DNA from 2 places in the Streptomyces sp. NPDC002640 genome. Region 2 is predicted to be linked to the other one. Evidence: predicted binding sites of a transcription regulator. Region 2 holds the regulator's gene; the other holds the start of a gene.

Region 1 (15,663 bases), on a different contig from region 2:
CTTCCTGCCCTCGCTGCTGGAGACCCGCGGCTACCTGCTGCAGATAGCCTCGCTCGCCGCCCTCACCCCGGCGCCGATGATGTCGGCCTACTGCGCCTCCAAGTCGGGCGTCGAGGCGTACGCGCACTGCCTGCGCGGCGAGGTCGGCCACAAGGGCGTGGCCGTGGGCGTCGGCTACCTGTCGTGGACCGACACCGACATGGTCCGCGGCGCCGACCAGGACGACGTGATGCGCGAGCTGCGCAAGCGGCTGCCGTGGCCGACCAACAAGACCTACCCGCTGGGCCCCGCCGTGGACCGGCTGGTGGACGGCATCGAGCGGCGCTCGGCGCACATCTACGCCCAGTGGTGGCTGCGCGGCATGCAGTCGATCCGGGGCGCGCTGCCCACCCTGATCGGCACGATCGGGCCGCGCGAGGTGCGCCGTTTCGACGACCGTCTGGACGAGGTCGGCACCGGCCTGGTGGGCGCCGGAGGCGCCGCCGACCAGCAGGAACGGGCGTCCGGCAACAGCGTGTGATGATCGAAATGCGTTGTGTGCACGGCCGTGTCACGCTGGTCGGGCCCCGATCCCCTCACCACTCTTGGGAGTGAACACACATGGGCATCAAGGACCAGTTCCAGGACAAGGCCGAGCGTCTCCAGCGGGAGGCCGAGCAGCGCATGGGCCAGAAGCGGGACGACATGGGCGACCGCTCGTCCCGCCGTTCCCCGGAGCGCGAGGACGACCGCTCGCGCCGCTCCTCGTCGGACGAGGACGTCTACGACGAGGACACGATCTGACGCGTCGCTCGCCCGGCCCCTGGCCTGGCCCGCACGGCACGCCGTGCACCGAGGGCGCCCCTCCCCGGAGGGGCGCCCTTCGGGCTGCTCAGAGGTCGTAGACCACCGTCACCGGCGCGTGGTCCGACCAGCGCTCGGCGTGCGTGGCGGCCCGCTCGACGCGGCCCGAGACGGCCCGGTCGGCGAGCCCCTTGGTCGCCGCGTGCAGGTCGATGCGCCACCCGGAGTCGTTGTCGAAGGCGCGGCCCCGGTAGGACCACCACGAGTACGGGCCCTCCATGTCCGGGTGCAGCGCGCGGATCACGTCGACGTAGCCGCCGTCGCCCGCGGACAGCACCCGCGTCAGCCACTGGCGCTCCTCGGGGAGGAAGCCGGCGTTCTTCCGGTTGGCCCGCCAGTTCCTGAGGTCCGCCTCCTCGTGGGCGATGTTCCAGTCCCCGCAGACCAGCACCTCCCGCCCGTCGGCCGCCGCGCGCTCCCGCAGGGCCTTCAGGTAGGGCAGGAAAGCATCCATGAACCGGTACTTCTCCTCCTGCCGCTCCGTGCCGACCTCGCCGGAGGGCAGGTAGAGGCTGGCGACCGTGACGCCGGGCAGGTCTGCCTCCACGTACCGCCCGCTGCCGTCGAACTCCGCCGACCCGAACCCGGTCCGCACGGCGTCCGGCTCGCGCCGGGTGTAGAGCGAGACCCCCGCCCGGCCCTTGGCGGCGGCCGGCGCGTGGACGACGTGCCAGCCCTCGGGCGCCCCGGCGGCCTGCGGAAGCTGCTCGGGCTCGGCCCGCACCTCCTGGAGGCACAGCACGTCGGCGGAGGTCTCCGCGAGCCACTCGACGAAGCCCTTCTTCGCGGCGGCACGGAGTCCATTGACATTGACGGAGGTCACGGTGAGCACCGGAGCACAATACCGGCACACTGGACGAGACCCGCCCACCCGTTCGCCCGGCCCCCGGCCCTCCCGCACGAAAGTACGATCCGTGTCCATGAACATCCGCAGCGTCCCCTTCGACCACCCCGACGCCGTGAAGCTGAACGACGAGGTCCAGGCCGAGTACCAGCGCCGCTACGGCGACGGCGGCGACGCCACCGTGCTCCGCCCCGACGACTTCCGCCCGCCGAACGGCCTCTTCCTGATCGCCTACGACGACCGCGACCGCCCGGTCGCCACCGGCGGCTGGCGCGCCCAGGACGAGAACGGCGAGGGCAACGACGACGGCGACGCGGAACTGAAGCGGATGTTCGTGATCGAGCAGTGCCGCGGCCTCGGCCTGGCCCGCCGCATCCTCGCGATGCTCGAGGAGGACGCCCGCGCCGCCGGCCGCACCCGCATGGTCCTGGAGACCGGCGACCAGCAGCCGGAGGCCGTCGCCCTCTACGCCTCCTCCGGCTACGACCGCTGCCGGAAGTTCGGCTACTACCGCTTCCACGAGAACAGCATCTGCATGGCCAAGCAGCTCTGAGCCCGGGCCCGAAGGCCGGCTAGGCCCCGATCCGCTGCCGGTCAGCGGATCGGGGCCTCTTCCGCGCCGGTACGACACCGCGCCGGAAACGACGAAGATCCCGTCCGATCGTGAGATCGGCGGGATCTTGTCGTGCAGTGGACCTGAGGGGATTTGAACCCCTGGCCCCCTCGATGCGAACGAGGTGCGCTACCGGACTGCGCCACAGGCCCTTGCAACGAGTGAAACTCTAGCATCCCCATCCGGGTGCTTGGCAATTTCGTCCCGGGGCGATACCCGCAGGCCGGACGCCACCTCCGGAGGCCACGCCTGGAGGCCACGCATTGAGGCCAGGTCTACTCGTTGGCCGCCCGCGGCCGGTCCCGGTCCGACTCCGCGTACTGGTCGAAGAGCGGGGTGCGTCCCCGGCCCCGGCCGCGGCGGGCGCCGGACCGGCCCCGGGACTCCGGCTGGGCCGGGGGCGGCGCGGCCGCCTCGGCGTGCCCCGCCGACTCCTCCGGCGCGGCGGGCCGCTCGTGCCGCTCCGGGTCGAGCGCGGCACGGGCCGAGCTCCACGCGTCGTCCGTGAGGTCGAGGTCGGAGGTCGCGCGGGGGGCCACCGGGGCGGTGACATAGGTCGGCAGCGGGACCGGCACCGGCTCCCAGCCGTCGGCCGGCCCCTCCTCCCGCTCCGGCTCACGCTGCTGGTCGACCCACTCGGCGTGGTCGGTCTGCTCGATCAGGGCCAGCCGGTCCGCGGCGAGGGAGGAGAGCGTGGCGGGACCCGGGTCGTGGCCCTCGTCCTCCCGCGGCGCCTCGCCCGGCCGGACGGCGGACCGCTCGACGCCGGGCCGGGGGGCCCGGGGGCCGATCCGTTCGGTGCGGCCGTCGGTGGCCGGTTCCGCGGAGGGGCGGGGACGGCGGCGGCCGCCGCGCTCCCGGTCCCGCTCACGCCCCCGCTCCCGGACGCGGCGCGCCGCCTCCTCGGCCTGACCGCGGTCCATGCGGTAGGCGAAGCGGCGGCGTTCCTGCGTGCGCAGGTAGGCGATGTAGACGCTGAGCAGCACGGCCGGTACGGCGGGCGCCCAGAGGAACGCCACTCCGCCGACCGCGGCGGCCACCGCGCCGACGGTGAAGACCATGAAGAGGACGGTGATGGTGCGGCGTCTGCGGGCCAGCACTCTGGTGCGCGCGACCCGCGCCCGCGCGACCTCCGCCTCCTCCCGCTCCGCGGCGACCCGTCCGGCCCGGTCGCCTCGGTCGGCCCGGTCGCCTCGCTCGCCCCGTTCCGCCCGCTCGCCCCGATCGACCCGCTCGCCCCGCTCGGGGCGGCCGGGTCGCCCGGCGTCCGTTCCGGCCGGCGGCTCGGCCGGCACGGGACGCCGGCGGGAGGCGGGGGGCTCCCCGCGGCGACGCTCCGGCCCGCCGGACCCGGGACCGTCCGGGGGTACGGCGAAGGCCCGGACGTCGACCGAGTCGGTCACGGCGTCCGGGTCGACCACGTCGGGCCCGGGCTCCGCCTCGTCGGCGGAGCGCGCGAGGTCCTTGGCGTAACGGCGCTCCATCCCCGCCCTTCCGGACAGCAGCCGGATGGCGGTGCTGAAGCGTTCCGTCGGACGGGCCTCGTTCAGCTCGTCCTGCCTACGGAGCCACATCGGCACCAAGTAGGCGGCCCAGGCCCCGACAATGACTGCGTAGATGAGGCCGCTGCTGCTCACAGTCACACGGTAGAGCGGTTCGGGTGAGGCCATCTGCCTATTCACCCGGTGTGTCGCACGATTCGGCTGATATTTCGAGCCTTTTACGCGACCGATGTGATCACAGGCCGCCGGAAGCGTGAATTCAGACGCCCAAACGTGATCACGTTGGACACAAATTCGAACACTTATTCAATTACCGGCGAGCGTCCTACCGTTCACCGGGTCCGGCCGCCCAACCTGGACAGACGCGTCATCATCCCTTCGGGGACCTCTTCCACGGTGAGCGCGTAGACCAGATGGTCGCGCCAGTCGCCGTCGATGTGGAGATAGCGCGGCCGCAGCCCTTCCTCGCGGAATCCGAGTTTCTCCACCACGCGCCGGCTCGGCCCGTTCTCCGGGCGAATGCAGACCTCCAGCCGGTGCAGTCCCACGGCCCGGAAGCTGTGGTCCGCGGCGAGCGCCACCGCCGTCGGCATCACCCCGCGGCCGGCCACCGCCTCGTCCACCCAGTACCCGATGTTCCCGGAGCACATGGAGCCCCAGGTGATGCTGCCCACCGTCAGCTGCCCGGCCAGCCGCCCCTGGTACTCGACGACCCAGGGCATCATCCGCCCGGCCCGCGCCTCGGAGCGCAGGTGGCGGACCATCTGCCGGAAGGTGGGCCGCTGGATGGCCGGGGCGCCCGGCAGCGGCGGCGGGATGGTGGCCTCCCAGCGGCGCAGCCACTCCCGGTTGCGCCGGTTGACCTCGCGCCAGTCGGCCTGGTCGCGCATCCGCATCGGGCGCAGCCGGACGTCTCCGTGCTCCAGGCTCACGGGCCGGACCAGGCCGTTCAGCTGGCACCCCCGGACGACGGGTGGTCACCGCCGCGGAGCTGGTCCACGGCGTGCGGGAGCAGGTCCTCCAGGACGGCGAGCCCGTCCTTCACCCCTCCGGTGGACCCGGGGAGGTTGACGATCAGGGTGGAGCCCGCGACACCGGCGATGCCCCGGGAGAGCGCGGCGGTGGGCACCTTCCCGCGGCCGTACGCGCGGATCGCCTCGGGGATGCCGGGGACCTCGTGGTCGACGACCCGGCGGGTGGCCTCGGGGGTGCGGTCGGTGGGCGAGACGCCGGTGCCGCCGGTGGTGAGGACCACGTCGTAGCCGGCCGCCACGGCGTCCCGCAGCGCGGCCTCCACCGGGTCGCCGTCGGGCACCACCACGGGGCCGTCCACGGCGAAGCCGAGCCGTTCCAGGCCGGCCGCCAGGAGCGGGCCGCCGCGGTCCTCGTAGACCCCGGCCGCGGCCCGGTTGGAGGCGGTGACGACCAGTCCCCTGCGGGCTTGGGCGAGTCCCCTGCGGGCGCGGGCGCCGGGTCCGCCGGCCGGTTCCGGAGCCGCCGTCACGCCCGCCTCCACTCGCCGGACTTGCCGCCGGTCTTCTCCTCGACGCGCACGTCGGTGATGACGGCGCCCTTGTCGACCGCCTTGACCATGTCGACCACGGTGAGCGCGGCGACGGTGACGGCGGTGAGCGCCTCCATCTCCACGCCCGTGCGGTCGGTGGTCCGCACGGTCGCGGTGATCTCCACCGCGTCGTCGGTGACCGCGAGGTCCAGCTTCACCCCGGAGAGGGCCAGGGGGTGGCAGAGCGGGATCAGTTCGGGGGTCTTCTTGGCCCCCATGATCCCGGCGATCCGCGCGGTGGCCAGGGCGTCGCCCTTGGGCACGCCCTCGCCGCGCAGCAGTTCCACCACCCGGGGGTGGACCAGGACACGGCCGCTCGCGCGGGCGGTGCGGGCGGTCACGTCCTTCCCGGAGACGTCGACCATGCGGGCGGCGCCCGCCTCGTCGATGTGGGTCAGTCGATCCTGCGTACCCATGCGGAAGGCGTCCTTCGTCGTTCAGGGCGGTCGGTCGTACGGGGCCGGGGTGCCGTGCCCCGCGTTCGGCGCTGCGCGCCACGGTACCGCCAGGACCGGCCCGTCAGCCGAGCAGGACCACCTCGACGTCCTCACCGGGCTCCACCGAGGTGACGTCCTCGGGCACCACGATCAGCGCGTCGGCCCGCGCGAGCGCGCCGACCAGGTGCGAGCTCGCCCCGCCGACCGGGGTGACCCGGTCGCCGTCGAGGCGTCCGCGCAGGAACTGGCGGCGGCCCGGCGGGGAGGAGAGCGCCCGGTCCGCGGTCAGGGCGGCGCGGACCCGCGGCCGGTGGAGCTGGTCCTCGGGCAGCCCCATCAGCGCGCGGATCACCGGCCGCACGAAGATCTCGAAGGAGACGAACGACGACACCGGGTTGCCCGGCAGCGTCAGCACCGGCGTGTGGTCCGGCCCGATCAGCCCGAAGCCCTGCGGCTTGCCGGGCTGCATGGCGACGCGGCGGAAGTCGACCCCCGGGGCGACCGGCTCGTCGTCGTCGCCGTCCACCGGCTCGGGCGCGGTGAGCGCCTCCTTGACCACGTCGTAGGCGCCCACGCTGACGCCTCCGCTGGTCACCAGCAGGTCGGCGCGGACCAGTTGGTCGTCGACGCTGGTGCGCAGCGTCTCCGCGTCGTCGGCGACCGCGCCCACCCGGTAGGCGATGGCGCCGGCCTCGCGGGCGGCGGCGGTGAGGGCGAAGCTGTTGGAGTCGTGGATCTGCCCGGCCTTCAGCGGCTCGCCGGGCGGCACGAGTTCGCTCCCGGTGGAGAGGACCACGACCCGCGGGCGCGGGTGGACCTTGGCCGTCGCCCGGCCCACGGAGGCGAGCAGGGCGAGCTGCGCCGGTCCCAGCACGGTGCCCGCGGTGAGGGCCCGGTCGCCGGCCTTCATGTCGCTGCCGGCCCGGCGGACGTGCGCCCCGGCCTCGGCGGGCCGGTGCACCCGGACCTGGCCGGAGGCGCCCTCGGGCGCCCGGCTGCGGGCACGCATGCCGGTGGCCGGCCCGGCCCCGAGACCCCCGTCGGTCCATTCGACGGGGACGACGGTCTCGGCACCGGGCGGCAGGGGCGCGCCGGTCATGATGCGGGCGGCCTGCCCCGGGCCCACCCGCAGCCCGGGCTCCTGGCCGGCCGCCACGTCCCCCACCACGTCGAGCACGGCGGGGAACTCCTCGCTCGCGCCCTCGACGTCCGCGACGCGGACCGCGTAGCCGTCCATCGAGCTGTTGTCGAACGGCGGCAGCGCGACCGGGACCGTCACGTCCTCGACGAGGACACACCCCTGGGCGTCGAGCAGTTGCAGCTCGATCGGCTCCAGGGGGCGGACGGTGGAGAGGATGTCCTCGAGGTGCTCCTCCACCGTCCACAGACGGTCCGCCTGCGCACGGTCCGCCTGTGCACGGTCCTGGTCCGGCGTGGTGCTGCGGGGCGCGGTGGTGCTCAAGTCCGTTACATCTCCTCGGCTACGAATCGGCGGAGCCAGGTCCGGAAGTCCGGTCCCAGGTCCTCACGTTCGCATGCCAGTCGGACAATCGCACGCAGATAGTCGCCACGGTCGCCGGTGTCATAGCGGCGGCCCTTGAAGACGACGCCGTGGACGGGGCCGGCGATGGACTCGTCGGCCGCCAGGTGCTGGAGGGCGTCGGTCAGCTGGATCTCTCCGCCGCGGCCGGGCTCGGTGCGGCGCAGCACGTCGAAGATGCCCGGGTCAAGCACGTACCGGCCGATGACGGCGTAGGCGGAGGGCGCGTCGGACGGGTCCGGCTTCTCGACCAGGCCGGTCACCCGGGTCACGTCGGCGTCCTTGGTGTACTCGACGGCGGCACAGCCGTAGAGGTGGATCTGGGCCGGGTCGACCTCCATCAGCGCGATGACGCTGCCGCCGTACTCCGCCTGCACGTCGATCATGCGGGCCAGCAGCGGGTCGCGCGGGTCGATGAGGTCGTCGCCGAGGAGCACGGCGAACGGCTCGTCACCGACGTGCGGGGCGGCGCAGAGCACGGCGTGGCCGAGGCCCCGGGGGTCGCCCTGGCGGACGTAGTGGATGGTGGCGAGGTCCGTGGGCTCCTGGACCCGGGCCAGCCGGTCGCTGTCGCCCTTGCGTTCGAGGGCGTTCTCCAGTTCGTAGTTGCGGTCGAAGTGGTCCTCGAGCGGGCGCTTGTTGCGGCCGGTGACCATCAGCACGTCCCGCAGGCTGGCCTGGACGGCCTCCTCGACGACGTACTGGATCGCCGGCTTGTCGACGACCGGGAGCATCTCCTTGGGCGTCGCCTTGGTGGCCGGAAGGAACCGCGTGCCGAGACCGGCCGCCGGGATGACAGCCTTACTGATCCGAGGATGTGCCTTCATCATGTTCGCAACCATATCCATTGAGTTGTACGGAATCGGGAGCTCCATTCGATTCCGCGTCATATGGCTGCATTCGGGGGGAAAACAGAACCGTTCGTGCGGCGGTGGAGCGTCGGGCCGGGCAGGAAGAGGTGGACAGTGGCGAACGACAGTGCCAAAGAAATGTTGCGCGCGGAGATCCTCCGGGCGAGGAGAAGGTTGCCGGAGGGCGAGCGCCGGGAGGCGGAACGCGCGCTGACCGCGCGGGCGCTGGAGCTGCCGGCGGTGGCGGGGGCGAAGGTGGTCGCCGCGTACGTCTCGGTGGGCTCCGAGCCGGGGACCCGGACGCTGCTGGACGCGTTGCGGGAACGGGGGGTGCGGGTGCTGCTGCCGGTGCTGCGGGAGGACGACGACCTCGACTGGGGCGTCTACGAGGGCCCGGGGTCGCTGGTGGAGGTCCCGCTGGGGGCGGGGCGGATGACGCTGCTGGAGCCGGGGGGCGCGCGGGCCGGGGTGGACGCGGTCCTCGACGCGGACGTGGTGCTGCTGCCCGGTCTCGCGGTGGACCGCCGCGGGATGCGGCTGGGCCGGGGCGGCGGTTCCTACGACCGGGTGCTCGCGCGGCTCGACGCGGCGGGGGCGGCTCCGGCGTTGGTGGTCCTCCTCCACGACACCGAACTCCGCGACACCGTCCCCACCGACCCCCACGACCGCCCCGTCACCACCGCCCTCACCCCCTCCGCCGTCCACCACTTCCCCTGACGCCCACCTGCTCGAGCGAAGCCGAGGGCCGCGAAGACCACGGGGCGGCTCCCTGGGAGGGAGCCGCCCCGTGGAGGCGAAGGAAGCGGGGGTTACGGCTTGAGGGTGAGCGTGTCCTTCGTGGCCCGCTCCACCGCGGCCTCGGAGAACGCCCAGTCGTACAGCTCCCCCTTCACCCACGCGTCCGTCTGATCCACGTAGTGCGAGCTGTACGCGTGACCCGACGCGCCGGTGAGGTTGATCCACTTCGACTTGTCGAGGTCGCCGAGGTTCACGACCATCCGCATGGACGGCACCCAGACCACCCCGTACCCGCCGGCCGCGTTCCACCCGGTCGCGTTGACGGTGGACTCGCCGCCGCCCAGCTCCCAGGGCCCGCGGTTGAGCATGTGCTGCAGGAAGCCGGGACCGGCCGTGCCCATGGTCTGGTTCTTGAGGTACAGCGTGTGCAGCCGGCCCCAGCTCCAGGTGTCCATGTTCTTGCCGAGCTTGGCGGTCAGCTCCCAGCGCGCGTCGATCATCGCCCGCCGCAGCAGCTCGTCGCGGTTGTCCGCCGAGGGCCGCCCGCTGGCCGTCTCGCCGGTGGTCCACCACGCGCTGTCCGGCTCGTCCAGCAGCTCGCGCACGACCTCGAACCACCGGTCGCCGCCGTCCGGCTGCGCCTGCGTGGCGCTGCGCTGCCCGCACTCGCGGACCTTGCCGGCCTCCTCCGCGGGCCCGGTGGTGTTCACCGGCTCCACCCACAGGCACTGGCCCTCGACCCGCAGCTCCTTCGGCAGCTTGTTGCCGAACGCCAGCCGCAGCAGGTTCCGCCACACCGCGTTGAAGTACGCGGCCGCCGCCGAGTCCGGCGTCTGGGTGCGGTCCCAGTGCTCCAGCAGTTCCTGCGCGTCGCGGACGTCCTCGTCCTCGGGGTCGATCTTCAGCAGCTCGGGCACCAGCAGCTTGGCGATCTCGCTGCTGCTGTCCATCTGCATCTCGCGCATGTCCTCGGTCGAGATCTTCCCGCCGCCCTCGGTCTTCGCCTTGATCAGGTCGTTGATCCGCTGGCTGCGCGCGCCGTAGGACCAGTCGCCGGTGAGCAGGTACGGGTACTTCTCCTCGTCGACGACGGCCTGGTTGGCGGTGACGATGTAGCCGCGCTCCGGGTTGTACTCGTAGGGCAGCTCGTCCTGGTCGATCCAGCCGGTCCAGCGGGAGCCGGAGTCCCAGCCGGGCGCCGGCAGCGAGCCGTCGTGGCCCTCGGCGCGGACCGGGATGCGGCCCGGCAGCTGGTAGCCGATGTTCTTGCGGTCCGCGTAGACCAGGTTCTGCGAGGGCACCTCGAACAGCGCGGCGGCGGCCCGGAAGTCCTCCCAGTTCCCCGCGGTGTTCATCGCGAAGACGGCGTCCATGGTGCGGCCCGCGTCGAGCGCGGTCCACCGCAGCGAGACGCCGTAGCCGTCGCCCCGGTCCGGTGAACCGGAGCCGACGCCGGCCTTCTTGCCGACCTGGACCAGCTCGTCGTCGCGGTCGGAGAGCAGCGGCCCGTTGTTGGTCTCCCGGACGACGATCTTCTTGTCGGATCCGCCGGCGACCTTGATGGTCTCCTCGCGGGTCCGGAACGGGACCGTCTTGCCGTCGTACTGGTAGCCCTCGGGGCTGACCTTCTGCAGGTACAGGTCGCTGACGTCGACGCCGGAGTTGGTGAAGCCCCAGGCGATCTCCTGGTTGTGGCCGATGATCACACCGGGCATGCCGGAGAAGGTGTACCCGGAGACGTCGTACCGGCAGTTCTCGGAGACGGTGCGGCAGTGCAGGCCCATCTGGTACCAGACCGAGGGCAGCGCGGGCGACAGGTGCGGGTCGTTGGCCAGCAGGGGAGCGCCGCCCACCGTGTGCTCGCCGGAGATCACCCAGGAGTTGGACCCGATGCCGTTGCCGTTGACGCCGACCGCGGTGGGCAGCTTCTCCAGCGCGCCGTAGAGCCCGGCGAGCTGCGACTGCAGCCCGGCCGCGTCCTCGGCCGCGACGCCCGGCAGGCCGGCCGCCGCGCCGCCCTGCGCGCCCTCGGCCGCCGTGGCGCCCTGGTCCCAGGTGCCGGTCGCCTCGGAGTAGGCGCCCTCCTGCACGATCGGCTTGTTCCGCTCGAACGGGTAGCCCGGGTACAGGTCGGCGATCTGCTCCGCGTCGAGGCGGCTGGTGAGCAGCGAACGGTCGATCTCGTCCTGCATGTTGCCGCGCAGGTCCCAGGCCATCGCCTTCAGCCAGGCCACCGAGTCGACCGGGGTCCACGGCTCGGGCGTGTAGTCGCCGGTGAGCGCCAGCGCCGCGTACTCGAGGGAGAGTTCGTCGGCGGCCTTGCCGTCCAGGTAGGCGTTGACACCCTTGGTGTACGCCTGGAGGTACTTCTTGGTGGAGGCCGACAGCTTCTTGTCGTACTCCTGCTGCGCGACGCGGCGCCAGCCGAGGGTGCGCAGGAACTCGTCGGTGGAGACCTGGCTCGCGCCGAACATCTCGGACAGGCGGCCCGCGGTCAGGTGGCGGCGGACGTCCATCTCGTAGAAGCGGTCCTGCGCCTGGACGAAGCCCTGCGCCATGAACAGGTCTTCCTCGGAGTCGGCGTACACGTGCGGCACACCCTGGCCGTCGCGCCGCACCTCCACCGGGCCGGACAGGCCCTTGAGGGTCAGCGCACCGCTGGTCTGCGGGAACGAGGCACGGACGGTGCTGACCGTCCAGTACCCGCCGTAGACCAGGCCGCCTATGAGCGCCAGGACGAGGAGCAGGACCAGGAGTCGGGCTTTGCGCCCCTTCTTCCTGCCGGACCTGCCGGACTGCTGACCGGAAGAGGCGGTGGTGTTGGGGGGCATCGCTGTCCTTGCTGTCCTCACGCGAGCGGCGGGGCGGGCGGTGGTCAGTTCTGGGCGCGGCGACGGAGGCCCGTCGTCGCGCTGGAGCAACGATAGGCGCACGGGGCGCGGCGGCTTGACGCGGCGTCTGTGAACCCGTGGCATCGGGCGAGCGGGGTGTCCGCTTCGTCCCGGTGCGATCCCCGGCCGGGGCGTCCGCGGGGCACCGGAAGTGAAGAACCGCGTCAAGAAAGCGTCAAGAGTTAGGTAAGGTAACGAAAGACTTACCGCTGGGCGTACCGCTGGATGCGTTCGCCGCTCGACGCACGCACCGCTCGACGCACCCGTTCGCGCACCTGCGCGCACACCCCGGCTTCGCACGCACGCCTCGCTGCACGCCTCGTCCGCACGCACGCCTCGGAGGGAAGGGAAGGCCGCCACTGACTGTCGACCACCTCAACCAGCTTCTGCTCGGCGCCTCACTCGTCCTCCTGGTGGCGGTGGCCGCCGTGCGCGTGTCCTCGCGCAGCGGACTCCCCAGCCTGCTGATCTACCTCGGCATCGGCATCGCGCTGGGTTCCGACGGCATCGCGGGCATCGAGTTCGACAACGCCGCGCTGACCCAGGTCATCGGCTACGCCGCCCTGGTCGTGATCCTCGCCGAGGGCGGACTCGGCACCAAGTGGGGCCAGATCAAACCGGTGCTGCCGTCCGCCGCCGTTCTCGCCTCGCTCGGCGTGGCCATCAGCGTCGCGGTGACCGCCGCGGCCGCCCACTACCTGGCGGGACTGGAGTGGCGACAGGCACTGATCGTGGGCGCGGTGGTCTCCTCGACCGACGCGGCGGCGGTCTTCTCGGTGCTGCGCCGCATACCGCTGCCGTCCCGCATCACCGGCACCCTGGAGGCCGAGTCCGGCTTCAACGACGCCCCGGTGGTCATCCTGGTCGTCTCCTTCTCCACAGCCGGACCGGTGGAGCACTGGTACCTGCTGCTCGCCGAGATGGCGATGGAGCTGGCGATCGGCGCGGCCGTCGGCCTCGCGGTGGGCTGGCTGGGCGCCTGGGGGCTGCGCCGGGTCGCGCTGCCCGCCTCCGGTCTCTACCCGATCGCCGTGATGGCGATGGCGGTGACCGCCTACGCGGCGGGCGCGATGGCGCACGGCAGCGGATTCCTCGCCGTCTACCTGGCCTCGATGGTGCTGGGCAACGCCCGGCTGCCGCACCATCCGGCCACCCGCGGCTTCGCGGACGGGCTCGGCTGGATCGCGCAGATCGGCATGTTCGTGCTGCTCGGACTCCTGGTCAACCCGCGTGAGCTGGGCGACGACATCCTGCCCGCACTGGTCATCGGCCTGGTCCTCACCATGGTGGCCCGGCCGCTGAGCGTCTTCGCCTGCCTGTCGCCGTTCCGGGTGCCCTGGCGGCAGCAGACGCTGATGTCCTGGGCCGGGCTGCGGGGCGCGGTACCCATCATCCTGGCCACCATCCCGATGGTGGGCGGGGTCGAGGGCAGCCGGCGGATCTTCAACATCGTCTTCGTGCTGGTCGTGGTCTACACGCTGATCCAGGGCCCGACACTGCCCTGGCTGGCCCGCAAGTTGCGGCTGGGCGACGACAACGAGGCCGCCGACCTGGGCATCGAGTCGGCGCCGCTGGAGCGGCTGCGCGGGCATCTGCTGTCGCTGACCGTGGACAAGGACTCCCGCATGCACGGCGTCGAGGTGAGCGAGCTCCGGCTGCCGGAGGGCGCCTCGGTGACCCTGGTGGTCCGGGGCGGCGACTCCTTCGTCCCGTCGCCGACCACGGTGCTGCAGCGGGGGGACGAGCTGCTGGTGGTCGCCACCGACCGGGTCCAGGACGCCGCCGAGCGACGGCTGCGGGCGGTCGCCCGGGGCGGCAAGCTGGCGGGATGGCTGGGGACGTCCGGGGCCGCGCGGTGAGGATCCTCGCGGCCCGCCTGGACGGGCGGTGCGGTTCGGGCGTCGCCCGGGCGGCGTCCGCGCGGCGTCCGCGCGGCGTCCGCGCGGCGTCCGGGCGGCGTCCGGTGGCAGTGGTTTCGGTCACCGGACGGGGTGCGGCAGTGGACTGACGGCCAGGAATGCGTCAAGATGGATCGTCGTTAGCACTCATCGAGTGAGAGTGCCAGGAGGAAGACAGTGCCGACGTACCAGTACCAGTGCACCGAGTGCGGCGAGGGCCTCGAGGCGGTGCAGAAGTTCACCGACGATGCCCTGACCGAGTGCCCCAACTGCCAGGGCCGCCTGAAGAAGGTGTTCTCGGCCGTCGGCATCGTCTTCAAGGGCTCCGGCTTCTACCGCAACGACAGCCGCGGCTCGTCGTCCAGCAGCTCGCCGGCTGCGAAGTCCGGCGCCTCGTCCTCGAGCTCCACCAGCTCCTCGAGCTCGAGCTCGTCGACCTCTTCGACGTCCACCGCGTCGTCGACGTCCACGGCCTCCGCCTCCACGGCCTCGTCGAGCAGCAGCTCGGCCGCCTGACGCACGCCGTTCCGGGCCCCGCGCGCCCTCGCTCCGTCGAGGCCGCGCGGGGCCTTCGGCTTGTCGGGGGTACGGCGGGGCGGGCGCGGGGCGGGGCGGGTGTTCGTGGACGCGGGGGGGCCTGTGCGCGGCGGGCGGCTGCGCGGGGGTGGAAGCCTGTGCGCGGCGGGCGGCTGTGCGGGGCGGCGGTGGGCTTCCGAGGCCGGGGCAGGGGCAGGGCAGGGGTTTCGGGCCTGTTCCCCGGTCGTGGCCGAGGGCCTAGGGTGCGGGCCATGGTGAACACGGTGAGTGCCGAGATAGGCGTGATCGGCGGGTCCGGCTTCTACTCGTTCCTCGAGGACGTGACCAAGGTCGCGGTGGAGACGCCCTACGGGCCGCCCAGTGACTCCCTGTTCGTCGGCGAGGTCGCCGGCCGCCGGGTGGCCTTCCTCCCCCGGCACGGCCGCGGGCACCACCTGCCGCCGCACCGGATCAACTACCGCGCCAACCTCTGGGCGCTGCGGTCCCTGGGCGTCCGGCAGGTCCTCGGCCCCTGCGCGGTGGGCGGGCTGCGCCCGGAGTACGGTCCCGGCACGCTGCTCGTCCCCGACCAGATCGTCGACCGCACCAAAGCACGCGCCGACACCTACTTCGACGGCCTTCCGCTGCCCGACGGCACGATCCCGCACGTCGTCCACGTCTCGCTGGCCGACCCCTACTGCCCCGCCGGACGCGCGCTGGCGCTGAAGGCCGCGCGCGGACGTGAGTGGGAGGCGGTGGACGGCGGCACGCTCGTGGTGGTCGAGGGGCCCCGCTTCTCCTCCCGCGCCGAGTCCCGCTGGCACGCCGCCCAGGGGTGGTCGGTGGTCGGCATGACGGGGCATCCGGAGGCGGCGCTCGCCCGTGAACTGGAGCTCTGCTACACCTCGCTGACCCTGGTCACGGACCTGGACGCGGGCGCGGAGACCGGCGAGGGCGTCTCGCACGAGGAGGTGCTGCGGGTGTTCGGGGCCAACGTGGACCGGCTGCGGGACCTCCTCTTCGACGTGGTGGCGGCGCTTCCGGCGACGGACGGGCGGACCTGCCTCTGCGCCCGGGCGCTGGGCGGCGCGGACCCGGGGTTCGCGCTGCCGTAACCCTCCCGGGTGACCTGTGGACAACGGTGGCGAAAGGCCGTCCACAGGCTTCGGCAGGCCTTGACGACAGCGGTCAGGCTGGGGCCATGAACGAGTACTTCGGCCCCGTCGGCGGGGCGTCTCCGTCCATGTCCACCCGTCCTCCGCTCCCTTCCGGCACCGGTTCCCTCCCCGCGGCCCCGCGGTGGTACGGGCCGGGTGGTGTGCCCGCGCCCGGGAGCGTCCCGCCGTTCGCCCCGCTGCGCGTGACCGGTGGCCGGTTCGGCGCGGGCCGGCCGGCCAGGGCCTGGCCCCGGGTGGCGGCCGCCGTG
Region 2 (15,663 bases):
TTCACGGACACGGCGTGCCGGCCCTCGGGCCCCTCCAGCAGGAACGTGGGCCCGCCGGGGACGAGCTCGTCGACGACGAAGACGGGGGCGGTCACGGCGCCTCCAGGTGCGGTGGAACGGGGTGGGCGGTCGGAAAGGTACGACGGGGGCTGGAAATACCGGGAGCCGCCACGGCACGAGGTCCGCGGCGGCTCCCGGTGGGGCGCCTCAGCGCCCGTTGAACGCGTCCTTGAGACGGGAGAACAGTCCCTGCTGGCCGGGCTGGAACTGCCCGGTGGGCCGCTCCTCGCCGCGCAGCTTGGCCAGCTCGCGCAGCACCCGCTCCTGCTCCGGGTCCAGCTTGGTCGGCGTCAGCACCTCGACGTGGACGATGAGGTCACCGCGTCCGCCGCCGCGCAGGTGGGTGACGCCGCGCCCGTGCAGCGGGATCGACTGCCCGGACTGGGTGCCCGGCCGGATGTCGACCTCCTCGTGCCCGTCGAGCGTCTCCAGCGGCACCTTGGTGCCGAGCGCCGCCGCCGTCATCGGGATGGTCACCGTGCAGTGCAGGTCGTCCCCGCGCCGCTGGAACGTCTCGTGCGGCAGCTCGTGGATCTCGACGTACAGGTCGCCCGCCGGGCCGCCGCCCGGGCCGACCTCGCCCTCGCCGGCGAGCTGGATCCGGGTGCCGTTGTCCACGCCGGCCGGGATCTTCACGGTCAGCGTCCGGCGCGACCGGACCCGCCCGTCGCCCGCGCACTCGGGGCACGGGTTGGGCACGACCGTGCCGAAGCCCTGGCACTGCGGGCAGGGCCGCGAGGTCATGACCTGGCCGAGGAACGACCGCGTCACCTGGGACACCTCGCCGCGGCCGCGGCACATGTCACAGGTCTGCGCGGAGGTGCCCGGCGCGGCGCCCTCGCCGTGGCAGGTGTTGCACACCACGGCCGTGTCGACCTGGAGTTCCTTGGTGGTCCCGAAGGCCGCCTCGGTGAGCTCGACGTCCAGCCGGATCATGGCGTCCTGGCCGCGGCGGGTCCGCGAGCGCGGTCCGCGCTGCGAGGCCGTGCCGAAGAAGGCGTCCATGATGTCGGAGAAGTTGCCGAAGCCGCCGGCCCCGAAGCCGCCCGCGCCCGCGCCGGCGCCGCCGGCCTGGGAGAGCGGGTCGCCGCCGAGGTCGTAGACCTGCTTCTTCTGCGGGTCCGAGAGCACCTCGTAGGCGGCGTTGATCTCCTTGAACCGCTCCTGCGTCTTCGGATCGGGATTGACGTCCGGGTGCAGCTCGCGCGCGAGCCTCCGGAACGCCTTCTTGATCTCGTCCTGGGACGCGTCGCGGCGCACGCCGAGTACGGCGTAGTAGTCCGTGGCCACTTACGACTCCGCCAGGATCTGTCCGACGTACCGTGCCACTGCGCGTACTGCTCCCATCGTTCCCGGGTAATCCATGCGGGTCGGTCCGACCACGCCGAGCTTGGCGACTGCCTCGCCGCCCGAACCGTAGCCCACCGACACGACGGACGTGGAGTTGAGCCCCTCGTACTCGTTCTCATGACCGATACGGACGGTCATGGCCGAATCCTTCGCCTCGCCAAGGAGTTTGAGGAGCACGACCTGCTCCTCGAGGGCCTCCAGGACGGGCTGGATGGTGAGGGGAAAGTCATGTGTGAAACGGGTCAGGTTGGCGGTGCCGCCGATCATCAGCCGCTCCTCGGTCCGCTCGACGAGCGTCTCCAGCAGGGTGGAGAGCACCGAGGAGACCGTGCCGCGGTCCTCCGGGTCGAAGGCCTCCGGCAGGTCCTGCACCAGCTGCGGGACGTCGGTGAACCGGCGTCCCGTGGTCCGGCTGTTGAGCCGGGCGCGGAGGTCGGCGAGGGTGTTCTCGCCGATCGGGGCGGGGCAGTCGATCATGCGCTGCTCGACCCGGCCGGTGTCGGTGATCAGCACCAGCATCACCCGGGCCGGCGCGAGCGCCAGCAGCTCGACATGCCGCACCGCCGAACGCGTGAGCGACGGATACTGGACAACCGCGACCTGGCGGGTCAGCTGCGCCAGCAGCCGCACCGTGCGGGCCACCACGTCGTCGAGGTCGACGGCGCCGTCCAGGAAGTTCTGGATGGCCCGCCGCTCGGGCTGGGTCATCGGCTTCACGTCGGCCAGCCGGTCGACGAAGAGCCGGTAGCCCTTGTCCGTGGGGATCCGCCCCGCGCTGGTGTGGGGCTGGGCGATGTAGCCCTCCTCCTCCAGCGCGGACATGTCGTTGCGCACCGTCGCGGGGGACACACCGAGGTTGTGCCGCTCGGTGAGGGCCTTGGAGCCCACCGGCTCCTCGGTCCCGACGTAGTCCTGGACGATGGCGCGCAACACCTGCAGCCTGCGTTCACTCAGCACCGCGCACACCTCCGGATGTCGGCTCCGCCTCACCGCTTCTGCCCCTTGCGTCGACTGGCACTCTGCCTTCGCGAGTGCCAGTCGTCCTCAGCCAGTGTACGGCCGGGGGGTACGGCGCGGGCAAGGGCGGTCGCCGTGCGGTCCCGATAGCGTCGCCCCATGAGCGTGACCTGGGAAGCCCCTGGTGGGTGGGAAGACCTCGGCTGGGAGCCGCTGGCCCCCGGAGTGGGGCGGCTGCGGCTGCCGGTGTGGGACTGCACGGTGGGTCTGGTGGCGGGTGCCGAGGGGGCGTTGCTGGTGGACGCCGGTTCGAGTGTGGCGGAAGGCACCCGGATCCGCCAGGAGGCCGAGGAGCTGCTGCGGGCGGGACAGCCGGCCCCCGGTCCGGAGGGCGCCGGGCGGGGCACCGGGCGGCGGGTGACCCATGTGGCGCTCACCCACCCGCACTTCGACCACGTGCTGGGCACCTGCGTCTTCGCCGGGGCGGAGGTGTTCGCGGCGGTGGGCGCGGGCGCGCCGCTCACCTCGGACGACGGGCGGGACGCGCTGCGGTCCGACGCGGTGGCCAACGGGCTGACCGCGGAGGCGGCGGACGGCGCGCTGGAGCTGCTGACCGCGCCGGGGCACGAGGTGCACGACGACCACGTGCTGGACCTGGGCGGCGGCGTCCGGCCGCTGCTGGCCAACGTGGGGCCGGGGCACACCGCCTACGACCTCGCGGTGCTGGTGCCCGGACCGCGGCCGGTGGTGTTCTGCGGCGACCTGGTCGAGGAGTCCGGCGCCCCGCAGGCCGGCCCGGACGCGGTGCCCTCACGCTGGGCGGCGGCGCTCACCCGGCTGCTGGAGCTGGGCGGCGAGGACGCGCTGTACGTGCCGGGGCACGGGGCCGTGGTGGACGCCGCGTTCGTGCGGCGGCAGCGCGAGGAACTGTCCCGGAGGTTCGGCACGGCCTGGTGAGGCAACGGCCTGCTGAGGCGGCACGGCCTGGTGAGGCGACGGCCTGCTGAAACGGCACGGCCTGGTGAGGCGGCGCGAGGGCGTGTCGTGTACCCACCGGTCGGGATTTCTCCTATCGTCGGCCGAATGCGCCAGTACTCCGCCGACCTCACGCCGCCGTGGAAGAAGCCGAAGCCGGTGCCCGAGGTGCCGGCCGAACCCGGTCTGGTCGTGGAGGACCCGGCCACCGGGTTCTGCGGCGCCGTCGTCGGCTGCGAGGCCGGCACGGTGACCCTGGAGGACCGGCACGGCAAGCACCGCGTCTTCCCGCTGGCCCCGGCCGCCTTCCTCCTGGAGGGCCGCCCGGTGACCCTGGTCCGCGCCGCGGCGGGCGCCCCGCGCCGCCCCTCGCGCACCGCCTCGGGCTCGGTGGCCGTCCCCGGCGCCCGGGCCCGCGTGGCCCGCGCGGGCCGGATCTACGTCGAGGGCCGGCACGACGCCGAACTGGTCGAGAAGGTGTGGGGCGACGACCTGCGGATCGAGGGCGTGGTCGTGGAGTACCTGGAGGGCGTGGACGACCTGCCCGCCGTGGTCGCCGAGTTCGCCCCGGGCCCCGACGCGCGTCTGGGCGTGCTGGTGGACCACCTGGTGCCCGGCTCCAAGGAGTGGCGCATCGCGGAGGCGGTCACCAGCGAGCACGCGCTGGTCGTCGGCCACCCGTACATCGACATCTGGGAGGCGGTGAAGCCGTCCGCCCTGGGCATCGACGCCTGGCCCGTGGTCCCGCGCGGCCAGGACTGGAAGACCGGTGTCTGCCGCGCCCTCGGCTGGCCCGAGAACACCGGCGCCGCCTGGCGCCACATCCTCTCCCGCGTCCACGACTGGAAGGACCTCGAACCGGAGCTCCTGGGCCGCGTCGAGGAACTCATCGACTTCGTCACGGCCCCGGCCGGGGCCTGACCCCGCCGGGCACGCGGCCCGTCCGTGGCGAGGCCGCTCAGTCCACCAGGTCCCGCACCACCGCGTCGGCCAGGAGGCGACCCCGGAGGGTCAGCGCGGCGCGGCCGGCGGCGTAGGACTCCTCGCGCAGCAGGCCGTCCGCGAGGGCGCGGTCGGCGGCGGCGCGGCCGGCCGGGCGCAGGAGGTCCAGCGGGACGCCGTCCACCAGCCGCAGCTCCAGCAGGATCCGCTCGACGCGCCGGTCCTCGGCGGAGAGCAGTTCGCGCCCCGCCCCCGGCGAGCGCCCCTCGGCGAGCGCCGCCGCGTAGGCACCGGGGTGCTTCACGTTCCACCACCGCACGCCCCCGACGTGGCTGTGCGCGCCGGGTCCGGCGCCCCACCAGTCGGCGCCGCGCCAGTACAGCTCGTTGTGCAGGCAGCGGGCCGCGTCGGAGGTCGCCCAGTTGGAGACCTCGTACCAGTCGAACCCGGCCGCCGACAGCATCTCCTCGGCGATCAGGTACCGGTCGGCGTGCACGTCGTCGTCGGTCATGGGGACCTCGCCGCGCTTGATGCGGCGGGCCAGCCCGGTGCCCTCCTCGACGATCAGCGCGTACGCCGAGACGTGGTCGGGCCCGGCGCCGAGCGCGGCCTCCAGCGAGGCGCGCCAGTCGTCGTCCGTCTCGCCCGGGGTGCCGTAGATCAGGTCGAGGTTGACGTGGTCGAAGCCGGCCGCGCGGGCCTCGGCGACGCACTCCTCGGGGCGGCCGGGGGTGTGGGTGCGGTCCAGGATCCGCAGCACGTGGGGCCGGGCGGACTGCATGCCGAAGGACATCCGGTTGTAGCCGCCGGCGCGCAGCTCGGCCAGGTACTCCGGGCCGACGGACTCCGGGTTGGCCTCGGTGGTGACCTCCGCGTCCTCGGCGAGGCCGAACTCCTGGCGGACCGCGTCCAGCATCCGCACCAGGTCGCCGGCGGCCAGCAGCGTGGGCGTGCCGCCGCCGACGAAGACGGTGCGCACCGGGCGGGGGTCGTCGCCGAGCACCTTGCGGGCCAGGCGGACCTCCTCGGCGAGGGTGTCCGCGTAGTTGTCGCGGGAGGCCAGCACGCCGCCGCTGCCGCGCAGCTCGGTGGCGGTGTAGGTGTTGAAGTCGCAGTACCCGCAGCGGGTCGCGCAGTACGGGACGTGCAGGTAGAACCCGAGGGGGCGCGCGGCGGCGCCCTCGAGGGCGGAGGCCGGCAGCGAGCCGTCGGAGGGGACGGGTTCGCCGTCGGGAAGAGCGGAAGGCATGGGGTCCATTGTCCCCCACCGCCACGGCGTCCCGGGAAGACCGAGCCGGGGGCCCGGGCGGACCGGACCGGGTCCCGGGAAGACCGAACGCCCCGGCCTCCGGACCGCCTGGGGAAGGCGGCTCGGGGGCCGGGGCGCTGAAAAGGGTGCCGGGTCCGTACCCGCGTGGCGAACGCAGGCCGCGTACGGACCCTGGGTGCCGGCCGGGAGCGGATGAGAGAGGGCCCGCTCTGGGTCCTGCCGGCGGTCGTTCAGTCGTTCAGATCACAAACGGACCGAGGCGATTCAGCCCTGGAGGCCGGCGACCTTGGAAGCAAGCGCCGACTTCTTGTTGGCGGCCTGGTTCTTGTGGATGACGCCCTTGGAGACGGCCTTGTCCAGCTGACGCGCAGCGGCGCGCTGGTACTCGGTCGCCTTCTCGACGTCACCCGCGGCGGCGGCCTCGCGGGCCTTGCGGATCGCGGTCTTCAGAGAGGACTTGACGGCCTTGTTGCGCAGCCGGGCCTTCTCGTTGGTCTTGTTCCGCTTGATCTGGGACTTGATGTTCGCCACGAAGGAGCCTTTTCAGGTTCTTGGCACACGGGGCGGACCCCGGGGGCCGTGTGATTTTCTTGGGTGAGCCTCCCCGCACCGGACCCGGGACGAGCCCGGGCACAGGGCATGGAGACACAGCGACCCAGGCTAGCAGTCGCCCGTGGAGCGGCCCAAACCCGTCACAGGGGCCGGACCGTGGGACGATGGAGGCTGCGTACAGATCCGACCCGAGGCATAAGGCGCCTCAAGAGACAGGACCCTGCGTGCCCGCGACCCCTAACAATGTGCCCGAGCCGAGCCGTACCGACCCGGCTCTGATCCGCAACTTCTGCATCATCGCGCACATCGACCACGGCAAGTCCACGCTCGCCGACCGGATGCTCCAGCTCACCGGCGTCGTCGAGCAGCGGCAGATGCGCGCCCAGTACCTCGACCGCATGGACATCGAGCGTGAGCGCGGCATCACGATCAAGTCCCAGGCGGTGCGTCTGCCGTGGGCCCCGAACACCGGGGACCAGCAGGGCACGACGCACATCCTGAACATGATCGACACCCCCGGGCACGTCGACTTCACCTACGAGGTGTCCCGGTCCCTGGCGGCCTGCGAGGGCACCATCCTGCTCGTCGACGCCGCCCAGGGCATCGAGGCCCAGACCCTCGCCAACCTCTACCTGGCGATGGAGAACGACCTCGCGATCATCCCCGTGCTGAACAAGATCGACCTGCCGGCCGCGCAGCCCGAGAAGTTCTCCGAGGAGCTCGCCAACCTGATCGGCTGCGACCCCTCGGACGTGCTGAAGGTCTCGGCCAAGACCGGCATGGGCGTCGAGGACCTGCTGGACCGGGTCGTGGAGCGGATCCCCGCACCGGTCGGCGTCAAGGACGCCCCGGCCCGCGCGATGATCTTCGACTCGGTCTACGACTCCTACCGCGGCGTGGTCACCTACGTCCGTGTCATCGACGGCCAGCTCAACAAGCGCGAGCGCATCCGGATGATGTCGACGGGCGCCACCCACGAACTGCTGGAGATCGGCACCAACTCGCCCGAGATGCTGCCGGCCGACGGCCTCGGCGTCGGCGAGGTGGGCTACCTGATCACCGGCGTGAAGGACGTCCGCCAGTCCAAGGTCGGTGACACCGTCACGACCCTGAACAAGGGCGCCACCGAGGCGCTGGGCGGCTACAAGGACCCGAAGCCGATGGTGTTCTCGGGCCTGTACCCGCTGGACGGCTCGGACTACCCGCTGCTGCGCGACGCGCTGGACAAGCTGCAGCTCAACGACGCGGCCCTGGTCTACGAGCCGGAGACGTCCGCGGCCCTGGGCTTCGGCTTCCGCGTGGGCTTCCTGGGCCTGCTGCACCTGGACGTGATCCGGGAGCGCCTGGAGCGGGAGTTCGGCCTCGACCTGATCGCCACCGCCCCGAACGTGGTCTACCGGGTGGTCATGGAGGACGGCGGCGAGCACGTCGTCACCAACCCGAGCGAGTTCCCCGAGGGCAAGATCAACGACGTGTACGAGCCGGTCGTGCGGGCCACGATCCTCGCGCCGTCGGAGTTCATCGGCGCGATCATGGAGCTGTGCCAGACCCGTCGCGGCACGCTGCTCGGCATGGACTACCTCTCCGAGGACCGCGTCGAGATCCGCTACACGCTGCCCCTCGCGGAGATCGTCTTCGACTTCTTCGACCAGCTGAAGTCCAAGACCCGCGGCTACGCCTCGCTGGACTACGAGCCCACCGGCGAGCAGACGTCCAGCCTGGTCAAGGTGGACATCCTGCTGCACGGCGACAAGGTCGACGCCTTCTCGGCGATCACCCACAAGGACGCCGCGTACGCGTACGGCGTGCGGCTGGTCGCCAAGCTGCGCGAGCTGATCCCGCGGCAGGCGTTCGAGGTGCCGATCCAGGCCGCCGTCGGCTCCCGGGTGATCGCCCGCGAGACGATCCGCGCCATCCGCAAGGACGTCCTCGCCAAGTGCTACGGCGGTGACATCTCGCGTAAGCGGAAGCTGCTGGAGAAGCAGAAGGAGGGCAAGAAGCGGATGAAGATGGTGGGGTCCGTGGAGGTCCCCCAGGAGGCCTTCATCGCGGTGCTGTCCAGCGACGACAGCGCGTCCTCGGGCAAGGGCAAGAAGTAGGCCGGAACCGGCCGATGCGCCGGCCCGGCGTCACCGGAGGGGCCCGTCGTGTGATCACGGCGGGCCCCTTCGGCGTCCCCCAGCCGGAAGAACTGCGCAAATGCCTGCCCGTAGCCTCTTACATACCGCCGGGTCGGCCCTTACCCTGATGCCTGCTCGTCAGTTACTCGCGAGTTAATACGTTGAAAGCAGGGACACGCGAGGCCCTTGCGGGCGCGATACCAGCCAGCCCGACCACCAAGCCAGCCGCAAACCAGCCAGCCGCACCAGCAGCCGTCAGTAGTGGCCGAGCCGGCCGCACGCACTGCCGCGGGCCCCGGAGGATGTCGTGAGCGACGTACAGACCCAGATCGATAACCGTCCGCCGAGTGTGGCGAACCTCTTCCTGGAGCGCGTGGAGGCCACGCCGGAGGCGGAGGCGTACCGCTACCCGGTGCCGTCGCCCGCCGGGCAGGGCCCCGACGAGTGGCGGTCGCTCACCTGGAAGCAGGCCGCGGACCGTGTCTTCGGCATCGCGGCCGGCCTGATCGACCTGGGCGTGGCCCCGGAGGAGCGGGTGGCGCTGGCCTCGGCCACCCGTGTGGAGTGGATCCTGGCGGACCTCGGCATCCTCTGCGCGGGCGCGGCCACCACCACGGTCTACCCGTCGACCAACGCCGAGGAGTCGGCGTTCATCCTCTCCGACTCGGACAGCAAGGTGCTGATCGCCGAGGACGCCTCGCAGGTCGCCAAGGCGCTGGAGAAGAAGGCGGAGCTGCCCTCGCTCACCCACATCGTGGTGGTCGACGCCCAGGGCGTGGAGACCGACGACACGGTCCTGACGCTGGAGGACCTCGAGCGCCGCGGCGCCGCGCTGCTGGAGAAGTCCCCCGAGGCGATCAAGGAGCGGATCTCCGCGATCACCAAGGACCAGCTCGCCACCCTGATCTACACCTCCGGCACCACCGGCCGCCCCAAGGGCGTGCGCCTGCCGCACGACAACTGGGCCTACATGGCGAAGGCGATCGCCGCGACCGGCCTGGTCACCACGGACGACGTGCAGTACCTGTGGCTGCCGCTGGCGCACGTCTTCGGCAAGGTGCTGCTCTCCAGCCAGGTCGAGACGGGTCACGTCACCGCGGTCGACGGGCGCGTGGACCGGATCATCGAGAACCTGCCGGTGGTGCGGCCGACGTACATGGCGGCGGTCCCGCGCATCTTCGAGAAGGTCTACAACGGTGTGGCCGCCAAGGCCCGGGCGGGCGGCGGGGCCAAGTACAAGATCTTCCGCTGGGCGGCCGAGGTGGCCCGCGAGTACGCCAAGGTCAGCCAGGAGAACTACCGCCGCACCGGCAACGCCACCGCGCCGTTCGTGCTCTCGCTCAAGCACGAGGTCGCCGACCTGCTGGTCTACAAGAAGATCCGCGAGGCCTTCGGCGGCAACCTGCGCGCCTGCGTCTCCGGCTCGGCGGCCCTGGCCCCGGAGATCGGGTACTTCTTCGCCGGCGCCGGCGTGCACGTCCTCGAGGGCTACGGCCTCACCGAGTCCTCGGCCGCGTCGTTCGTGAACCCGGGCGAGGCCTACCGCACCGGCACCGTCGGCAAGCCGCTGCCCGGCACCGAGGTCCGGATCGCCGACGACGGCGAGATCCTGCTGCGCGGCCCCGGCATCATGCAGGGCTACCACAACCTGCCGGACAAGACCGCCGAGGTCCTGGAGGAGGACGGCTGGTTCCACACCGGCGACATCGGCGAGCTCTCCACCGACGGGTACCTGCGGATCACCGACCGCAAGAAGGACCTGATCAAGACCTCCGGCGGCAAGTACGTCGCCCCGGCCGAGGTCGAGGGCCAGTTCAAGGCGATCTGCCCGTACGTCTCCAACATCCTGGTGCACGGCGCCGACCGCAACTACTGCACGGCGCTGATCGCCCTGGAGGAGGCCGCCCTGATGGGCTGGGCCGCGGAGAACGGGCTGGCCGGCAGGTCCTACGCGGAGGTCGTCGCCCACGCGGAGACGGTGGCCATGGTCGACGGCTACGTGCAGCGGCTCAACGCGGGCCTGCAGCGGTGGCAGACGATCAAGAAGTTCCGGCTCCTGCCGCGCGACCTGGACGTGGAGCACGGCGAGATCACCCCGAGCCTGAAGCTGAAGCGGCCGGTGGTCGAGCGGGAGTACGCCCACCTCATCGAGGAGATGTACGAGGGCGCCCGCGAGGCCTGACCCGCCCGCACCACGGCGGCGGGGTCGCAGAGGGGACGTTCGGAACGCCCCGCTGCGGCCCCGCCGCCGTTCAGTTGCTCCAGGGGCAGCCGAGGCTTCGGAGGCTGCCGATGCTCCGGTGGCTACCGGTTACGGGCGGGGGGCCTGGGGGCGGGCGGCGCGGGCGATGACGTGTACCGCCTTCTCGAGGGCGTAGGCGGGGTCGTCCCCCGCTCCCTTCACGGCCGCGTCCGCGTCGGCGACGGCCCGCAGCGCCACGGACACCGCGTCCTGGGACCAGGTCCGGGCCTGCCGCTTGACGACGTCCACCTTCCACGGCGGCATACCCAGCTCGCGCGCCAGGTCGGCCGGGCGGCCGCCGCGCGCGGAGAGCAGCTTGCCGATGCCCCGCACCCCCTGGGCCAGCGCGCTGGTGATCAGCACCGGCGCGACGCCCGTGGACAGCGACCACCTCAGCGCCTCGAGCGCCTCGGCGGCCTTGCCCTCGACGGCCCGGTCGGCGACGGTGAAGCTGGAGGCCTCGGCGCGGCCGGTGTAGTACCGGCCCACGACCTCCTCGTCGATCGTGCCGTCGATGTCGGCGACCAGCTGGGAGGCTGCGGAGGCCAGCTCCCTGAGGTCGCTGCCGAGGGCGTCGACCAGCGCCTGGCAGGCCTCGGGGGTGACGGACCGCCCGGCGGCACGGAACTCGCCGCGGACGAAGGCCAGCCGGTCGCCCGGCTTGGTCATCTTCGGGCAGGCGACCTCGCGGGCCCCCGCCTTGCGGGCCGCGTCCAGCAGCCCCTTGCCCTTGGCACCGCCCGCGTGGACCAGCACCAGGGTGATCTCCTCCGCGGGCGAGCCGAGGTACGCCTTGACGTCCTTGACGGTGTCGGCGGAGAGGTCCTGCGCGTTGCGGACGACCACGACCTTCCGCTCGGCGAAGAGCGAGGGACTGGTCAGCTCGGCGAGGGTGCCGGGCTGGAGCTGGTCCGGCGTGAGGTCGCGGACGTCGGTGTCCGCGTCGGCGGCGCGGGCCGCCGCGACGACCTCCCGCACGGCGCGGTCGAGGAGCAGGTCCTCCTGGCCCACGGCCAGGGTGACCGGCGCGAGGAGATCGTCGTGAGCTGTTTTCCTGGCCATCGGCTCCAGCATCCCACGCGCCGCCGACAGCCCGGCCGGGGTCCGGTCAGGGCTCCTCGCGCCAGCCGTCCCACTCGGCGGCGAACGCGTCCAGGGCGGCGGGGTCCAGCTCCTCGTCCTCGTCGGCCAGCACGACCAGCCACTGGGCGTCCTCGGCGTCGTCCTCGCCGGCGAGCGCGTCCCGCACGATCCGCGGTTCCTCGTCGACGCCGAACCGCTCGCCGAGCACCTCGGCCGCCTCCTCCGCGGCCTCGCGGTCGGGCAGCACCAGCACATGTCTCACATCGTTCACGCCGACATTTTGCGACACGCCCCACCGGCCCCCCGTGCCGCCCCCGCCCTCAGCCCTCAGCGCTCGGCCCTCAGAGCTCAGCCCTCAGCCTTGGGGACGATCTGTACGTCCAGGTCGATCCGGATGCTGGGGCCGACCACCGCGATCCCGCGGGCGACCATGGCCTGCCAGCTGACCGTGAAGTCGTCGCGGTGCAGCTCGGTGGTGGCCCGGCAGGCGGCGCGGGTCTCCCCCTCCAGGCCGGTGCCGACGCCCAGGTACTCGGTCTCCAGGGTGACGGTGCGGGTGACCCCGTGCAGCGAGAGCGCGCCGACCACGTTCCAGCGGCCACCGCCCTGGTGCACGAAGCGGTCGCCGTAGAACTCCAGCGTGGGGTAGTTGGCGACGTCCAGGAAGTCGGCGGAGCGCAGGTGGTCGTCGCGCATCCGGACGTTGGTGTTGATGGAGGTCGCGTCGATCACCACGTGCATGGCCGACTCCTCCATGCGCCCGCCTATCCGCAGGGCGCCCGCGAAGTTGTCGAACCGGCCGTGGACCCGCGCCAGCCCGATGTGGCGGGCGGTGAAGCCGATGGTGGTGTGGCTCGGGTCGATCTCCCAGTCACCGGGCCCCGGAAGTTCCGGCGGCGGCGCCAGCTGCAGCCGGATGTCGCCCAGGGAGGCCAGCTCCCCCTCCACCACGAGGACCGACGAACGGTGGGGCAGGAACCCCTCGGCGGACACCGCGACCGTGTACTCGCCGGGCGGCACCGTGGCGACGAAGCTGCCGAACGGGTCGGTGCCGCCGCGCACCGCCTTGCGGCCGTGCGCGTCGGTCAGGGTGAACTCCACGTGCGGGACGACGTCGTCCACCAGGTCGAGCACCCGGCCGGCCACCACGCCGGCCCGGGCGGGTATCCGCAGCCCCGCCAGCGGTCCGGCGTCCGCCGTCGTAGTCCTCCGGCTGCTCAACCAACGACCGATCATGATCGGTGACACCCCTGTTCGTTATTTCCGCGTGACAGAAACATTCGATCACTATCGATGCCTTCTGAGCAAAAATGTTCGTGGCGTGAAGGTTGCGTAGAAGAGCCACTTTGTGTTACCCGAGGTTGCCGGCCATGGCGTTGCCGGCCATGGGACTGCCGGTCACGTCGGTCCGGACGCGGCGACCCGCAGCGCGCCGCTCCGGCCGGTGACGGCCAGCGCCCCGTCCCGGTCGGTGCGCAGCACCCGCGCTCCGCCCGCCTCCAGCGCCGCCACGGTGGACGGGGCGGGATGGCCGTACGGGTTGTCGCGGCCGCAGCTGATGAGCGCCAGCCGCGGAGCCAGACGGCGCGTCAATTCCGGGTCCTGGTGGGCCGATCCGTGGTGGGCGACCTTGAGGACGTCCACGCCGCCCCGCTCCGCGAGGAGGGGTGAGGCGGCGAGCGCCCGCTGGGCCGGGGGTTCCAGGTCCCCGAGCAGCAGCAGCCGCAGACCGGCCGTCCGCACCAGCAGGGTGACGCTGGCGTCGTTGGGGTTGGGCGCCACGCCTCCGCCGCCGGCCTCGGGCCACACCACCCGCCACCGCAGACCGTCCCCCACCCGCCTCTCCTGTCCCGCGACCGCGGAGGTGACGGGGACCCGCGCCGCCGCCGCGGTCCGGTGGACGAACTCCGCCTGGTCGACGGGTTCCGCGTGCTCGGTGGCGGCGATCTCCGCCACCGAGCGGCCCCGCAGCACGCCGGGCAGCCCGGCCACGTGGTCGGCGTGGAAGTGGGTGAGCAGGACCAGGGGGATCCGCCGCACGCCGAGCGCGGCCAGGCACCGGTCCACCGGCCGGGGCTCGGGCCCGGCGTCGACCACCACCGCCGTGCCGGGTCCGGCGTTGAGCACCAGCGCGTCGCCCTGCCCGACGTCGCAGACCACCATCCGCCAGTGCGGCGGCGGCCAGCCGGTGACCAGGCGGGTCAGCTGCGGCGGCCGCAGCACCGCGACGGCCAGCAGCAGCCCGCACCCGGCGCAGAGCAGCGGGCGCCGGGGCAGCCGCCGCAGGACGGGCAGCGCCGCCACGGTGACGGCGGCCAGCAGCGCGGCCCCGCCCCACCCGTCGGGCCAGTCGACCCCCGCGCCAGGCAGCCCGGCCCCGGCCCGCGCCACGTCGACGACCCATCCGGCGGGCCACGCCGCGATCCACGCCAGCGCCTTCGCCACCGGTATCGCGACCGGCGCGGTGAGCAGGGTGGCGAAGCCGAGGACGGTGGCGGGGGCTACGGCGAACTCGGTGAGCAGGTTGCAGGGGACGGCGACCAGGCTGACCCGCCCGGAGAACACCACGACCACCGGCGCGCACACCGCCTGGGCCGCGGCCGCCGCCGCCAGGGCCTCGGCCAGCCTGGGCGGCACCCGGCGGCGGCGCAGTGCCTCGCTCCAGCGGGGGGCGAGCAGCAGCAGCGAGCCGGTGGCCAGGACGGAGAGCAGGAAGCCGAGGCTGCGGGCGAGCCACGGGTCGTACAGCACCAGCAGCAGTACCGCCGCGGCCAGCGCCGGCACCATGGCCCGCCGACGCCCGGTGGCGAGGGCGAGCAGGACCACCGCGCCGCAGGCGGCGGCCCGCAGAACGCTGGGGTCGGGGCGGCAGACGAGCACGAAGCCGAGGGTGAGCGCGCCGCCGAGGACCGCGGTGGTCCGCAGGGTGAGGCCCAGGCGGGGCGCGAGGCCGCGCCGCTCGGCGCGCTGGGCGAGGCCGGGCGGCCCGAGCAGCAGGGCCAGCAGGATGGTCAGGTTGGAACCGCTGACGGCGAGGATGTGGGCGAGGTCGGTTTCCTGGAAGGCATGGTCGAGCTCGGGTGTGATCCGTGAGGTGTCGCCGACCACCAGGCCCGGCAGCAGGGCCCTGGCGTCAGGTTCCAGGCCGTCGGTGGCCTCCCGCAGCCCGGCCCGCAGCCGCCCCGCGGTCAGCTGGGCCCCGGTGGGGCCGGCGACCACGCGTGGGGCGCCGCCGCCGCGCGCCGAGAGCACCGCCGCGAACCGGTCCCCGCCGGAACGGGCGGACGCCAGGCGGCCGGTGACGGAGAGCCGCGTGGAGGGCAGCAGGGCGAGCCAGCGGGCGCGGGCGTCCCCGGGGTCGGCCAGCAGCAGCACCGGGGTGCGCAGCGCGGCCGGTCCGGACGGTCCGTCGAGGCGGCGGATCTCCGCGTCGACCAGGACGGTGGGCCGTATCGGCCGGTTGCCGGTCACCCGGGGGCGGGCGAGCCGGGGGTCGGAGGTGAGCCGCACCTCGGCCGTCACCACCGCCTCGCGGGCGGCGAGGGAGGGCACGGGGCCGCTGCGGAGCTGGGCGCCGTGCAGTCCCGCGGAGGCTGCCGCCGCGGCGGCACAGAGCAGCGCCGCGGCGGCCGCGGCCCGCGGCCCGGCCCGGGTGGCCGGCGGCCGGGGCCCGCCCCCGGCGCCGCCGAGCAGGAGCAGCGCGGCGGCCAGACCGGTCACCGCGACCCCGCCGCTCACCCAGGACGGCGCGGGCAGGGTCACCGCGGCCGTTCCCCAGGCGGCCACCGCCGGTCCGGCCAGCCGGAGATCCACCGGGCCCTCCTGCCGCGGGTGGGAGGCGCCCCGGACCCCGGCGGCCGCGTGGGCAGGGGCACGGGCGGGAACGGCCGCGTGGGCCGGGGCTCGGTCGGGGAGCTGCCCGGTCATGGCCGCACCAGGTCCCGCAGCTCGGCGAACCGGCGGTCCCCGATGCCGTTGACCTCTCGAAGTTCCTCCACCGAGCGGAAGCCGCCGTTGCTCGTGCGGTGCTGGACGATGTGCTGGGCCAGTACGGGTCCCACACCGGGCAGGGTGTCGAGCTGTTCCACGGTCGCGGTGTTCAGCGACACGGG

Evidence for each region. The regulator HrcA, encoded in region 2, represses chaperone genes, less so after heat shock. The targets are predictions, from matches to a motif close to TTNGCACTCNGNNNNNCNGAGTGCNAA.
Region 1: the regulator HrcA is predicted to act here: its motif matches at 13,862-13,888, upstream of ACWD3O_RS05510 (FmdB family zinc ribbon protein).

Annotation. Positions count from the first base shown of each region.
Region 1 covers NZ_JBSFVZ010000003.1:167,939-183,601, forward strand. The annotation lists gene ACWD3O_RS05440 (SDR family oxidoreductase) at 1-520, shown strand, start outside; gene ACWD3O_RS05445 (hypothetical protein) at 601-783, shown strand; gene ACWD3O_RS05450 (exodeoxyribonuclease III) at 872-1,675, opposite strand; gene ACWD3O_RS05455 (GNAT family N-acetyltransferase) at 1,764-2,240, shown strand; tRNA gene ACWD3O_RS05460 (tRNA-Ala) at 2,379-2,452, opposite strand; gene ACWD3O_RS05465 (hypothetical protein) at 2,576-3,937, opposite strand; gene ACWD3O_RS05470 (GNAT family N-acetyltransferase) at 4,135-4,734, opposite strand; gene ACWD3O_RS05475 (MogA/MoaB family molybdenum cofactor biosynthesis protein) at 4,752-5,231, opposite strand; gene moaC (cyclic pyranopterin monophosphate synthase MoaC) at 5,303-5,782, opposite strand; gene glp (molybdotransferase-like divisome protein Glp) at 5,886-7,265, opposite strand; gene galU (UTP--glucose-1-phosphate uridylyltransferase GalU) at 7,271-8,173, opposite strand; gene ACWD3O_RS05495 (5-formyltetrahydrofolate cyclo-ligase) at 8,333-8,911, shown strand; gene ACWD3O_RS05500 (penicillin acylase family protein) at 9,004-11,763, opposite strand; gene ACWD3O_RS05505 (potassium/proton antiporter) at 12,183-13,682, shown strand; gene ACWD3O_RS05510 (FmdB family zinc ribbon protein) at 13,899-14,237, shown strand; gene ACWD3O_RS05515 (S-methyl-5'-thioadenosine phosphorylase) at 14,510-15,352, shown strand; gene ACWD3O_RS05520 (hypothetical protein) at 15,439-15,663, shown strand, end outside.
Region 2 covers NZ_JBSFVZ010000015.1:96,776-112,438, forward strand. The annotation lists gene ACWD3O_RS20490 (16S rRNA (uracil(1498)-N(3))-methyltransferase) at 1-95, opposite strand, end outside; gene dnaJ (molecular chaperone DnaJ) at 208-1,350, opposite strand; gene hrcA (heat-inducible transcriptional repressor HrcA) at 1,351-2,367, opposite strand; gene ACWD3O_RS20505 (MBL fold metallo-hydrolase) at 2,527-3,324, shown strand; gene ACWD3O_RS20510 (DUF3097 domain-containing protein) at 3,451-4,263, shown strand; gene hemW (radical SAM family heme chaperone HemW) at 4,301-5,533, opposite strand; gene rpsT (30S ribosomal protein S20) at 5,819-6,085, opposite strand; gene lepA (translation elongation factor 4) at 6,331-8,205, shown strand; gene ACWD3O_RS20530 (AMP-dependent synthetase/ligase) at 8,534-10,408, shown strand; gene holA (DNA polymerase III subunit delta) at 10,538-11,530, opposite strand; gene ACWD3O_RS20540 (hypothetical protein) at 11,577-11,822, opposite strand; gene ACWD3O_RS20545 (YceI family protein) at 11,900-12,787, opposite strand; gene ACWD3O_RS20550 (ComEC/Rec2 family competence protein) at 12,950-15,478, opposite strand; gene ACWD3O_RS20555 (helix-hairpin-helix domain-containing protein) at 15,475-15,663, opposite strand, start outside.